Regions from separate parts of the Pseudomonas sp. GW821-FHT02C04 genome, predicted to be linked through region 1. Evidence: riboswitches for the same ligand, from Rfam matches in the RefSeq annotation. Region 1 holds a riboswitch; the other holds the start of a gene.

Region 1 (6,904 bases):
AGGTGCCGAGAATCTTTGGGTTTTTCTCGACGTTTTCCTTGATCAGGCTGATCAGTTGCTCGCGGCTGACGGTCAGTCGTGGCTGGCCATCGGCGCCTGGCGTGCCGAGCAGGGCGTTGACCCGCACCAGTCCGCCGGCAATCAGCAGCGGCGCTTCCAGCTCGCGCTGGATCTGGCTGACCTGGGTCTGCGCCAGCGAGGTCAGGCGTTGTTCGATGACTTGTTCGAACTGGGCTTGTGTCCGTTGTTGGACCATCTCTTGAGTGCGGGCGCCGGAAAACAGCGCATACAGCACCAGCGCAGCCACCACGCTGAGAACGATGGCGCCGGCCAGGGCCGCCACGGAAAACTGGATCGACTTGAATTTCATGGAAGCTCCGCACGCAAGAGGACATCTGCGCTGCTGTATCGGCAGCCACTATTGCGCCATGAGGCGAAGTGCGAGCAATTGAAGGTGGATGTCGCAAATGGATCAGTGTGCGACGCAGTTGCAGAGGGCTTGTCGGCGGATGTGAATTTTTTCCTACAGGGCCGAGCGGTGTCTTCTGAAAACAGGTGCATCACGTCTGTTGTATCTGGCGTCGATACAATTACCCGCCTAGGATACGCGGCATGTTTTCAGGGAGCTTTTGAATGAACAAGACTTTGGTTGTAAGTGCACTGAGCGCGGCGCTGTTGCTGGCCGGTTGTCAGTCGGTCAACACCACCAGCGGCGGTGCCGTGGGCGTGGAGCGCAAGCAGTACATGTTCAGCATGCTGTCCTCGCAAGAGGTCGACCAGATGTATGCCCAGTCCTATCAGAAGACCGTTGGCGAGGCGTCCAGCAAAGGTGTGCTGGACAAGACCAGCAACGAAGCCAAGCGGGTTCAGGCGATTGCCAACCGTCTGATCGCCCAGGCGCCGAACTTCCGTCCGGATGCCGCGCAGTGGCAGTGGGAAGTGAACCTGATCAAGAGTGACGAACTCAACGCCAACTGCGGCCCTGGCGGCAAGATCATTTTCTACACCGGGCTGATCGACAGCCTGAAACTGACCGACGATGAAATCGCCGCGGTCATGGGCCATGAAATCGCCCACGCCCTGCGCGAGCACGGTCGTGAAGCAATGTCCAAGGCCTATGGCATCGAGATGGCCAAGCAGGGCGCCGGTGCGTTGCTCGGTCTGGGTCAGGACAGCCTGGCGCTGGCCGACACCGTGGCCAACTACGGGATGACGCTGCCCAACAGCCGTGCCAACGAAAACGAAGCCGACCTGATCGGCCTGGAACTGGCCGCTCGCGCCGGCTACAACCCGAACGCCGCGATCACCTTGTGGAACAAGATGAGCAAGGCGTCCGAAGGCGCGCCACCAGAGTTCATGAGCACTCACCCGGCATCCTCCAGCCGGATCGCCTCGTTGCAGGCGGCCATTCCGAAGGTCATGCCGCTTTACGAAAAAGCGCCAAAGTCCTGATATTCCTTCAGTGCGGCTAAGGTGATCATTCCCACGCTCCGCGTGGGAATGCCTCAAGGGACGCTCCGCGTTCCATCGGGGCGCAGAGCGTCCCCGGCTGCGTTCCCACGCAGAGCGTGGGAACGAGTGGCGTTGGCATGATTAAACCCAGCCGCTGCTCTGCATCGCCTTGTACACCGCGACGATTGCCAGAATCATGAATGCCGAAGCCGCGAGGCGACGGATCAGGGTCAATGGCAATTTGTCTGCGGCAAAGTTACCCGCCAGAACCACCGGTACGTTGGCAATCAACATGCCGAGCGTAGTGCCGATGATCACCAGCCACAGTTCCGGGTATTGCGCGGCCAGCATCACGGTGGCGATCTGGGTCTTGTCACCGATTTCCGCGAGGAAGAATGCGATCAGGGTGGTCAGGAACGGCCCGAACTTGCGGGCGGTGCTGGCTTCATCGTCATCCATCTTGTCCGGCACCAGCGTCCACAGGGCGGTTGCGGTGAAGCTCGCGGCGAGAATCCAGTGCAGGACCGCATCGGAGAAGAAGCTGCCGAACCAGGCGCCTACCGCACCGGCTGCCGCGTGGTTGGCCAGGGTCGCAGCGACGATACCGGCAATGATCGGCCAGGGTTTGCGAAAGCGAGCGGCGAGAATCAGCGCGAGCAGTTGCGTCTTGTCGCCGATTTCGGCCAAGGCAACGATTGCGGTGGGAACGAGTAACGAGTCCAGCATCAGGATTTCCTAAGGGGCGGGTCGACACGGCTATGACACGTACAGCCTTCCCGCCCCGGGTAAGGTGTGCGTGTCATAGGTCTTGTCAAACCCTGCGATCCGTCTGCTGCGGACGCTTGGGTCGCATACGCCATGATCTGAGGATCAAGTATGTTGACGTATGCCGGACGAGCATGGTGCTCGTGGGAGACTACTCCCCTAGGACGGAGCGGATTCTGCCTAGGCAGAATCCATTCGGCAAGTGCTAATTTTCAGCCGCGTTTGGCCCGGTAAATCCGGAAACCATTGCCTTCGGCCTTGATCGCGCACACGCCCAGATGCTCTTCGATCAGTGGCTGGTACTTCAGGAAACTGTTCGCCACCAGACGCAGTTCGCCGCCGTTTTTCAGATGTTTGGCCGCTTTTCGCAGCAAGTTCTCGGTGGCGAAGTAGTCGGTGTGAACGCCGACGTGGAACGGTGGGTTGCTCAGAATCGCGTTCAAACCCATCGGCGCAGCGTCGATTCCGTCACCGGTCAACACGTCGGCTTCCAGACCGTTGGCTGCCAGAGTCAGGCGACTGCTGGCGGCAGCGAAGGCGTCGACGTCGAGCAATGTGACCTGATTGTGCGGGTAGCGACGTTTGACCGCCGCGCCAAGCACGCCGGCACCGCAACCGAAATCCAGCAGGTGACCGCTCGGCAGTTTGTCCAGATGCTCCAGCAGCAGGGCGCTGCCGCGATCCAGTCGGCCATGGCTGAAGACGCCCGGCAGGCTGATGACTTTCAGCGGGCCTTCGGCCAGTGGCAGCTCATAAGTCTGCGCCAGACTTTCCAGGGATTTGGCTTCAGGGGCGTTGGCTATCGTCACTTGCCAGAGTTGGCAATGACGCGCGCTGTCGAGCTTGCGTGGCTTGCCGAACGGGTTGAGTTGCTTGGAGGCACCTTCGATGCCGCTGCGCTTTTCCCCGACCAGAAACACTTCGCGCCCGGCCAGGCGTGAGGCCACGGCGTTGAGGATGTAATCGGTCAGGTCCTTGGACTTGGGCAGGAACACCACCGCGCTGTCGAACTCGCGCTCCGGCACGTTGACGCCGAAATGGCTGCGGCCTTCAAAGCGCGCATCGAGCGCCGCCTGATCGCCGGCATGCCAGCACCAGCCAAAGGCGTTGGGCAGGCGCCCGAGCAGATCGTCGGCGGGCAGACCGGCCAACAACAGCGAACCCTGGAATAACTCGACCTGACGAAGCAGTACTTCACTGCGCGGATCCATAACTGCTCCTGTGAAAAAAAGTGCCGCAGTTTATCAACTGACGACCCGCAGCGCCTTACCGCTGTAGAACGCCTGGGTGTTTTCCACCAGTTGGCCGACGATCCGCTGCCGCGCTTCGCGACTGCCCCAGGCGTTATGCGGGGTGACGATCAGGCGCGGGATGTCGGCAGCCAACAGTGGATTGCCATTAGTCGGTGGCTCGACGCTGAGCACATCGGTGGCCGCGCCGCCCAGATGACCGTTGCGCAAGGCATCGGCCAGGGCCTGTTCGTCGATCAGCCCGCCACGGGCGGTGTTGACCACAAAAGCGCCGGGTTTCATGGACGCCAGTTCGCGGGCACCGATGAAATGCCGGGTGTGTTCATTGAGCGGGCAGTGCAGGGTGAGGGCATCGATCTGTGGCAGCAGTTCTTCCAGCGGCAGACGATCCGGACGGGCCGGGCGCCCCGGAATCTGCCCCAGCAATACGCGCATGCCAAAGGCTTCGGCCAGACGCGCGACCGCGCCGCCGAGTTCGCCGTGCCCGAGCAGGCCGAGGGTTTTGCCCTCCAGCTCGACGATCGGGTAATCCAACAGGCAGAACTGTTTCGCCTGCTGCCAGCGTCCTTCGCCGACGGCTTTCTGATAGTCCGCCAGCCGCGTGGCGAGGTTGAGCAACAGCATGATCGTGTGTTGCGCCACCGACGGTGTGCCGTAACCCTGGCAGTTGCACACAGTGATGCCGTGGGCGCGGGCGGCGGCCAGATCGACGTTGTTGGTGCCGGTGGCGGTGATGAGGATCAGTTTCAGTTGTGGATTGGCGGCCATGGCGGCGGCATCGATCAGGATCTTGTTGCTGATGGCCACGGTCGCGCCTTGCAGGCGTTCGGCAACCTGCGCAGGCAGTGTCTGGGCGAACAGTTGCAGGTCGCTGAAGCAGGCGCGCAACGGCGCGAGGTCAAGGTCACCGAGGTCCAGGGAAGGGTGATCGAGGAATACGGCGCGGTGGGCGTTCGTCATCAACTGTACCTGTTGTGCTTTGAAGGGAAGGCGTAATCTGCCGAGCCTACCAGATGAAACAAAACGTTACGCTTGGCCGAAAGGAGCCCCCATGTACTGGACCGAGTTCTTGACCGTTGCACTGATCCACCTGCTGGCCGTCGCCAGCCCCGGCCCGGACTTTGCCGTGGTGGTGCGCGAGAGCGTGACCCACGGTCGTCGCGCCGGCACCTGGACGGCACTGGGCGTGGGCACGGCGATTTTCCTGCACGTCGGTTATTCGCTGCTGGGCATCGGCCTGATCGTTTCGCAATCGATCGTGTTGTTCAACGCCCTGAAATGGGCCGCCGCCGCTTACCTGCTGTACATCGGCTTCAAGGCGCTGCGCGCGCAGCCGGCCAAGACCGTGACCGACGATTTGCACAAAGAGGCCGGCGAACGCACCGCCCGTGGCGCCTTCACTTCAGGCTTCGTGACCAACGGTCTGAACCCGAAAGCCACGCTGTTTTTCCTGTCGCTGTTCACCGTGGTGATCAACCCGCACACGCCACTGGCAGTACAGGCCGGTTATGGGATTTACCTGGCTGCCGCGACCGCCACCTGGTTCTGCCTGGTGGCGATGTTGTTCAGCCAACAACGTGTGCGCGCCGGTTTCGCCCGCATGGGCCACTGGTTTGACCGCACCATGGGCGCGGTGCTGATCGCCATCGGCGTGAAGCTCGCGTTCACCGAGATGCATTGATCGAGCTGAGCTGATTCAGGGTGTTGAGGTATTCCCGGGGATTGTCCCCGAGCAAACGGCGAAACATCGCGCTGAACGCCCGCGCGCTGCCGTAACCCAGATCCCGCGCCACGCTCTGCACGCTGTCCCCGGCGAGCAGGCGGGGCAGGGCTTCCATCAGGCGCAGTTGCTGGCGCCAGGCGTTGAAATTCATCTTCAGTTGTTGCTGGAACAGCCGCGCCAACGTGCGTGAGCTGGCGCCGACCTGTTGCGCCCAGTCTTCCAGGGTATTGGGGTGATCCGGGGTGCGAAGCAGCGCCAGGCAAATGCTTTGCAGGCGACGATCGCTCGGCATCGGGATGTGCAGCGGCAGGTTTTCGAGGCCGGCCAGTTCCTCCAGCATCAATTGCTGGATCAATGGATTGTCGGCGTGGGGCGGGCCCTGCACCGCACGCAGGATCAGTTCACGCAGCAACGGCGTCACCGCCAGCACGCAACAGTGTTGCAGGCTGGATGGCGACAGTTCGGGCGCGATGAACAATGAACGCATCTGCACATCGCCGGACATGAAGATCTCGTGGGCGATTTCCGGTGGTATCCACACCGCACGGGTCGGCGGAAGCACCCAGGCACCTTGCGCCGTGACCACCCGCATGACGCCGCTCACCGCATACAGCAGCTGTGCCTCGCGATGCAGGTGCAATGGCTGGTGTGCGCCGTCGAGATAATCCCGGGGATAGGCACTCACCGGGCCGTGTTCGAAATGGCTGATCAACATGTCCGGTTCGCTGACTTGAATGGCAGGAATGCGCTTTTTCGCCAACTTAGCATAGGCGCTCACACCCTCCCTGTTCATAAAAAGAAAAGCGTGCCGCGATGAATCAATCCAGAAATGTCATTCGCTACATCAACGCAGCCCATGTGATCGATCACATGTTCATGCTGATTTTCCCTGCCGCCGTGCTCGGCATGACCCAAGCCTTCGCCCTCGACTACGCCGCGCTGATCGGCCTGTCGCTGGGGGGCTTCATCGCGTTCGGCGCGTGTTCGCTACCGGCCGGCTGGCTGGGCGATCACTGGAGCCGGCGAAGGATGATGCTGGTGTTTTTCTTCGGCATCGGTGCCTCGGCAATCTTCACTGGCCTCAGTAACAGCCCGACGATGCTGGTGCTTGGACTGACCCTGATCGGAATTTTTGCCGCGATCTATCACCCGGTCGGCACGGCGATGCTGGTGGCCTATGCGCAAAATCGCGGCCGCGAAATCGGCATCAACGGCATGTGGGGCAATCTTGGCGTGGCGTTTTCGGCGCTGATTACCGGGCTGTTGGTGGCGCAGTTCGGCTGGCGCTCGGCATTCCTGTTGCCGGGTGCCGTGGCGATCGTGCTGGGGATCGGTTTTGCCTTGCAGGTTCGCGAGGAGCCGATTCCCAAGCGCCCGCACACCGCGCTCAAGGGCGCCGGTGGCCAGCGTATTTCGATGGTCATGGTGTTCGGCGTGCTGGCCCTGGCCACGGCCACCGGCGGGGTGGTGTTCAACGCCACCACCATGACCTATCCGAAACTGTTTCAGGAGCGCTTGCATGACCTGTTCGCCTCACCGCAAACCCTTGGTGTGGTGGTCAGCCTGGCTTACGCCTTCGGTGCGATTGCGCAGTTGAGCATCGGTCGGGTGTTGCACCGCGTCAGCCTGAAGTGGCCGTTTATCGCGCTGACGTTGTGTCAGGCGCCGTTGCTGTTTGCGCTGGCTTATGTCGAGGGCTGGGCGGTGATCGCCG
Region 2 (6,904 bases), on a different contig from region 1:
CCCTACGAGACACGGCTGACGTTTCAGGTCTGGCGCAACGACGGCCAGTTGCTGATGCGTTCAGCCGAGGCCCCGATTCTGGATGCGCCGCCCGCCACCCTCGGCGCCCATGACCTGATGGAAAACGGCCGCGACTGGTGCGCCTTCCTGCTCCAGGATCCGCGACAAGGCCTGTTGATCTGGGTCGGCGAACGCGACGACATCCGCCAGGATCTGATCACCCGCATCGTCGGCCATACCTTGTGGCCGAGCCTGATCGGCGTGCCGCTGCTGACCATCTTGATCTGGCTGACCATCGGCTGGGGTTTGCAGCCGCTGCGGGCCATGGCCCGGTCGATTCGTGGCCGCAACACAGACACCTTGAAACCTCTGCACCTGAGTCCCCTGCCCCAGGATTTGGAGCCGATGCAGACCGCGCTCAACCGCTTGCTGCAACAGATCGATAACCTGCTGGCCCGTGAACGGCGCTTTATCGCTGACGCGGCCCACGAGCTGCGCACGCCGCTGGCGATCCTGCGGATTCACGCGCAGAACGCGCAGTTGGCCAACACCCCGCAACAGCGCGAAGAAGCGCTGGAATTTCTGGTCAGCGCCGTGGACCGCGCCACGCGCATCGCCAGCCAGTTGCTGACCATGGCGCGCATCGAACCGCGTCTGGCGTCCCCGCAAAACTCCCGCGTCGAACTGACCGCGCTGGTGCGCGAGGAGCTGGCCGAGCTGACGCCGCTGGCATTGGAAAAAGACGTCGAGCTGATCCTCGACAGCGACCACCACTGCCCGGTCGACACCGATCCGGTGGCGTTGGCCATCGCTCTGCAAAATCTGGTAACCAATGCGCTGAACTTCGCGCCCCCCGGCAGCGAAGTGCGGATTCAGGTGCAACCACAGGCTTGCGGTTCGGTGTCGATCAGCGTCGAAGATGCCGGCCCCGGCATCGATGAGCAGCAATATGCGCGTTTGTTCGAACGCTTCTACAGCGAGGGTCACGCCAATGGCGCGGGGCTGGGACTGGCCATCGTGCAGATGATCGTAAGCAAGATCGGCAGCACTTTGCAGCTGTACAACCGACCTCAGGGCGGGCTGTGCGCCGAGCTGCGGATCCCTCCCGGATCAGCAAAACCTGCGCAGGGCGTTTAACGAAATTTTCATGTTTGCCTGCCTATGATCCGGGCCTTCGTTGGGGAGTAACCTGCTTCCGAGCCCCTCGGAAGCGTTCGTATCAACATATTCGGCAACATGCCGTGGTGCGAACACCTTCTGGTTGGTGAGACCGACGACACATCCATGCCGAAAGTCGGGCGTGTGGTTGTGTCGTTGACTCATGGCCCGACTGGAAGTATTGCCCGTGAATCCTGTTTCCCTGATCTTCCTCGCACTCGCCATGTCCACGGATGCCTTCGCGGCCGCCATCGGCAAGGGCTCCAGCCTGCACAAACCTCGCCTCACCGAAGCCCTGCGTACCGGTCTGATTTTCGGTGTCATCGAAGCGATCACCCCGATCATCGGCTGGCTCATCGGCCAGGCCGCCACCCGCTGGGTGGAAGACTGGGACCACTGGATCGCCTTCACCCTGCTGATCGCGCTCGGTCTGCATATGATCTACAACGGCCTCAAGCATGAGGAAGCCGAAGAAGAAAAACCGGGGCAGCACTCATTCTTCATTCTCGCGGTCACTGCCTTCGCCACCAGCATCGACGCACTGGCGGTCGGCGTCGGCCTGGCGTTTGTCGATGTGAACATCTGGGTAGCCGCCGCTGCCATTGGCCTGGCGACCATGACCATGGTCACTATTGGCGTGATGCTGGGTCGGGTGCTGGGCACCGTGGTCGGCAAGCGTGCGGAAATCGTCGGCGGTGTGGTGCTGATGATCGTCGGCGCGACAATTCTCTACGAACACCTTACGGCCTGATCCCGAATGCCGGTGTCAGGGCGTCTGCAAACGCCCCGGCACCGGTGCAGAGGTCGGCGCACCGCTGGATGGCGCATCGATTTCATCCAGGCTCAAGTGCGCGGTCTCCTTGAGGAAGAACGAGCAGACCGCCACGATCCCCAGTGCCACCGCTCCGTAAACTGCTACGCCAAACGCATCGTGGTTGTTGGCGATCAGAATGGCCGTGGCCACACTCGATGCCGTCCCGCCTCCCAGCGCGGCACCGATCTGGTACGCCGCCGACATCCCTGAATAACGCATGTCCCGTGGGAACTGCTCGGCCAGAAACGCCGGGATCGGCCCTTGCGTTGCGCCCATGAAGGCACCGATCACGATGTAGGCGAGCGTGGAGATCAACAGGCTTTTCAAACCCACCAACGGGAAGAACATGAAGAACCCGACCGCCATGATGAATGCCCCCAGGATCATCACCTTGCGCCGGCCGATTCGGTCGGACAGCAAGGCAAACAGCGGCGCGGTGATGACGATGGCAACCGACAGCGCGATGTCGAAAATCAGTGCGTCGGTGCTGCCATAGCCCAGTTGTGTGGCGTAGGACAGGAAGAACGTGCTGCCGATGTAGGCGATGGTCACGTAGCCAAACGCGATGCCGGTGCACAGCAACATGGCCCGAGGTCGCGCACGCAACGCTTCAATCAACGGCATGCGCCCGTGGACGTTCGGCTCATTGAGCGACTGCGCCGGTTTCTGCAACCGCGCATAGAGCCCGACCAGCACCAGCACGCCGCCCAGCCAGAACGGAATGCGCCAGGCAAAACCGGCAAGGTCATCGTTCGCCACCACGCTGACCACGGCGAACACCGCCGAGCCGAGAATCCCGCCAATGCCGATGCCCATGCTGGTGAAACTGCCCCACAGCCCTCGACGCCCCACGGGTGCCGACTCGATGCCGAACAACGCGGCACCGCCCCACTCGCCCCCGGCGGCAAAACCCTGCACCAGTCGCAACAGCACCAGTAACGCCGGCGCACCCGCGCCGATTGTTGCGTATCCCGGCAAACAGCCGATCAGAAAGGTGCTGAGCCCCATCAACGACAAGGTGATGACCAGCATTTTCTGGCGGCCGAGCTTGTCGCCGTAATGCCCGAACACCATGCCGCCCAACGGTCGGGCGAAGAACCCCGCGCCGAACGCGCCAAAGGCAACGAGGGTTGCGGTGAGCGGGTCCATCTGCGGGAAAAACACCTTGGGGAAGACCAGCGCGGCGGCGGTGCCGTAGATCACGAAGTCATAGAACTCCAGGGCGGTGCCCATGCCGGAGACGAAGAAGGTTCTCAGTGCCGACGGTGAACCCGTCGTGCGTTCAGGGTGACTGGCCATGTGGGGTGCTCCTCTTGTTGTTGTTTTTCGGGGCGTTGCTTCAGGGTTTCAGAAACGCTGGTAACCGTTGCGGGCCAGCTGTTTCGGGTTGCCGGCGGCGAATTCGAGCACGCATTGTTCAGTGTCGATGCCGATGGTCAGCAAGGTTTCCCAGCGCTCGGTGGCCGGCATGCTCAAGTCGGGGTGGAAGCAGATCGGTGCTTCCTCGCCGGCCGCGCCGCACATGGCATCGGCCCGAAGTATCAGGTCGCCCTCGGTCATGCCGCTCAGCAAGGCGTTCACATGGTCGATGCGGGCGTAGGTGGTCGAGGCGTCCGGCGTGCGTTCGCCAGCGCTCAGGCTCGGATCGAGGAAATGGTTGGTGTGGGTGATCCAGCCTTCGGCGTTCGGCAACACCACGGCTGTGGCGGCTGGCGACAGCTCGATGCTGGCGGCACGAAGGGTCGAGTCGGCGCGGGAGAACACCGTCAACACCGTGGACGCGCTGACCCGTGCCGAGCGCGCCAGTTCGATGGCTTCATCGACGCTGCGCGCCTGCTCCAGAATCCGTCGCGCAATCGCATGCACCGGTACACCGGCGGCGCCGTTGTCGCTGGCATGGTGAAGAATGTTGAAGTGCAGCCCGAGCCCGGCGCTGTTCACGCCGATCTTGCCGAGCATGCCGAATTCGGTGAACAGCTTGACGGTCATCCCGGTGTCGGTGGTGAGTTGCAGGATCAGGCCGTTGGGTACCAGCGTGTCGTGCCAGTCCCAGGTCTGGATGGTTTTCGGTGTTTGCGGGCCATGGGGGGCGAACACTGCGGTCGAGCATTCGCCCTCGGTGGACGGCATCACCGCGAGGATTTCGGTGCGGGCGTTCAAGGCCGCGAGTTGCCACAGCGGCAAGTCGGCGCCTTCGGCCATGGCGACGATTTCCTCGGCCAGCGCCGGGCTCCAGTCTTCCAGGGCTTGCAGGCTGGCGTCGCCGATAGCGCGTACTTGCTGTGGCGGGATGTCGAGTTGATTGAAAAAGTCGAGATACAGCGCAACGGTCTGGCGAATCTGCGCGCTGAAGGCGTCACCGATCTGGTGCCCACGGGTTTGCGGGTTATGGGTGTCTGTGACGAAGCAATGAAGGTTCACGAAAGGGTTTCCTTTTTTAGCGTTGTAATCGGAGTACGGCTTACGGCTGGCGGCGATAGATTTCGCGGCCGGCGAAGAAAGTGTTGAGTACCTGGGTGTCGCGCAGGGCTTCGGGGGCGACCGTGAACACATCGCGGTCGAGCACGATCAGGTCGGCCTGCTTGCCGGGTTTGAGCGAGCCGATGCTGTCTTCAAGGCGCAGAACCTTGGCCGCATTCAGGGTGTAGGCCTGGAACATGACCTGGCGGTCGATGTCTTCGGCGGCGTTGAGTACGCCTTTCGGGCCCTTGCGGCTGACGGCCTGGTAAATGGCTTTCCACGGTTCGGGCGTGGTGATCGGCCAGTCGCTGGCACCGGCAATGGTGGCGCCCTGCTTGAGCAGCGAGCGCGCCGGATAGGTGTACATGAAGGCCATGGCGCTGACGTAGGGCTTGACCAGATCCATGCTCGATTCATCGGCGCTGGCCCAGTACATCTGCATCGACGCGATGACGTTCAGCGCCTTGAACCGGGCGAATTCTTTCGGGTTGACCATCTGCAAATGGGTGATCGAATGAGCGATGCCACTCTGGCGATCCTTGCGCGCCTGCTCGATGCCATTGAGTGATTCGCGCACCGCACGGTCGCCGATGGCGTGGATGTGCACCAGCCAGCCACGGGCGTCGGCGGCACTGACCAGTTCGCCAAAGTGCGCCGGGTCGATCAGCAGCTCGCCGGATTTTTTCGAGTTCTTGTAAGGCTCAAGCATCGCTGCACTTTGCGCGGGCGATTCGGCCACGCCGTCGGCGAACACCTTGATGCCTGGCAGCGTCAGGTTGTGCACGCCGAGGGACTGCTGGCGCACCTTGTCCAGCTCATCGAGGTCAGCGGGGGTGGCTTTCGAATCGGCCATCAGCAACGCGGCGACATGGGCGGTGAGTTCGCCGTTTTCCGAGAGTTTCCGGTAGGTCGGCAGCACGCCCAGCGAGTCGTTTTTCACGTCTGCCCCGGGCAGTTCATTGGCCAGCGGATCCATCCACCCGGTGATGCCCAGGCTTTTGTAGTACTCCAGCGCGGCGCGACCGCCCGCCAGCAACGCTTCATCGGTCGGCGGCGGCAACAGGGCCTGCACCGGATAGAGCCCGGCATCCACCATAAAGCCGTTTGGTTGCCCGTTTGGGTGATGACCGAGGGTGTCTTTCTCTTCGGGTTTGAGGGCCTGAATGCGCGCCGCATCGATGCCGGCACGTTTGAGCATCGCCCGATTCGCCCAGCCGGTGTGCAGGTCCCAGCCCAGCAGCAACAACGGCTGATCGGCCCACTCGCCCTGATTGAAACGCTGCTCCAGCGCGTCAGTCTGGTTCCAGTAAGTCGAAGGCAATCCACCTACGCTGAGGAACTCGCCGCGCCGAGCCTTGCCGTCCTCACGCCATTGGCGCAAGCGCGATTCCAGTTCATCGAGCGGCACCATCTGCCCATCGAGATTGGCTTGAAGCATCTGCAAGCCGCCCTTGATCGTGTGGGAATGGGAGTCGATGAAGCCGGGCATCACCACTTTGCCACCCAGATCGATCAGTCGGGTGTCGGCGGTCTTGAGGCGCAGCACCTGCGCATCCGAACCGACCGCCACGACCTTGTCGCCCTCGATGGCGACGGCCTGCTGCAACGACTGGCCGGGTTCAGCGGTGTAGATCTTCGCGTTGTGCAGGATCAGGTCGGTGGCCGCCAGACTTTCCAGCGAGGCACAAGCCAGTGCGGACGACACCATCAGGGTCAGAAGCTGCTTCATGAGCGTTCTCGTTATTTTTGTTAGGCTGAGGCCAGATTAGCCAAGCCCGCCGGATAACTGAATGCCGTCTCACGCACAACTTCTGTGCCCGCCAGGAATAGATCAATGGACAAAATGAGCGCCCTGACCATGTTCGTCGCCACTGCCGAGCACGGTAATTTCAGCCGTGCCGCCGAGGTGCTTGGCAACACGCCGTCGGCCCTGACCAAGGCTGTGGCGCAACTGGAAGAGGAACTCGGCAGCCGCCTGTTCGACCGCACGACCCGGCGCATGGCGCTGACCGAGGCCGGGCGGATCTATCTGGAAGGCGCGCGTCAGGCGCTGTTGCAACTGCAACTGGCCAGCGAAGGCGTCGAACAGCTCAAGCATGAATTGCGCGGCGAATTGCGCATCATCGCGCCGCCCTCCTTCGCCCCGGCCTTTCTCAATCAGGTGTGCTGCCGCTTTCTGAACGAGCACCCGCAGGTGAATCTGGAAGTGGATCTGAGCGACAACTACGACGACCCGGTCGATGGCAGCTATGACCTGGCGCTGCGTGACGGGCCGATCGACCTGCCGGGAGTGATCGCCCAGCCACTGGTGGAAAACCGCGTACAGCTCTGCGCCAGCCCGGCCTATCTGGCGCGCAAGGGCAGCGATGTGTCACTGGACAACTATCACCAGCACGACTGGCTGATCTTTCGGCATCCGTTGCTCAACCGGCATTTCTGGTGGGTCAAACAGGGCGAGCGACGCCTGCGCAT

The links. Region 1 has a riboswitch for manganese ahead of AC07VV_RS28500 (TMEM165/GDT1 family protein). Riboswitches for the same ligand answer to the same signal wherever they lie in the genome.
Region 2: it holds a riboswitch for manganese, as region 1 does, so the genes downstream of both, mntP (manganese efflux pump MntP) here and AC07VV_RS28500 (TMEM165/GDT1 family protein) in region 1, are expected to answer to the same signal.

The regions. Positions count from the first base shown of each region.
Region 1 covers NZ_JBWKVT010000011.1:68,194-75,097, forward strand. The annotation lists partial or broken gene AC07VV_RS28490 (methyl-accepting chemotaxis protein) at 1-370, opposite strand, end outside; gene AC07VV_RS28495 (M48 family metallopeptidase) at 634-1,452, shown strand; gene AC07VV_RS28500 (TMEM165/GDT1 family protein) at 1,594-2,178, opposite strand; yybP-ykoY riboswitch at 2,266-2,390, opposite strand; gene AC07VV_RS28505 (methyltransferase) at 2,430-3,428, opposite strand; gene AC07VV_RS28510 (2-hydroxyacid dehydrogenase) at 3,462-4,427, opposite strand; gene AC07VV_RS28515 (LysE family translocator) at 4,519-5,148, shown strand; gene AC07VV_RS28520 (AraC family transcriptional regulator) at 5,132-5,905, opposite strand; gene AC07VV_RS28525 (MFS transporter) at 6,004-6,904, shown strand, end outside.
Region 2 covers NZ_JBWKVT010000001.1:539,426-546,329, reverse strand. The annotation lists gene AC07VV_RS02355 (ATP-binding protein) at 1-1,137, shown strand, start outside; yybP-ykoY riboswitch at 1,167-1,338, shown strand; gene mntP (manganese efflux pump MntP) at 1,346-1,909, shown strand; gene AC07VV_RS02345 (MFS transporter) at 1,925-3,271, opposite strand; gene AC07VV_RS02340 (C45 family autoproteolytic acyltransferase/hydrolase) at 3,320-4,393, opposite strand; gene AC07VV_RS02335 (amidohydrolase) at 4,434-6,161, opposite strand; gene AC07VV_RS02330 (LysR family transcriptional regulator) at 6,267-6,904, shown strand, end outside.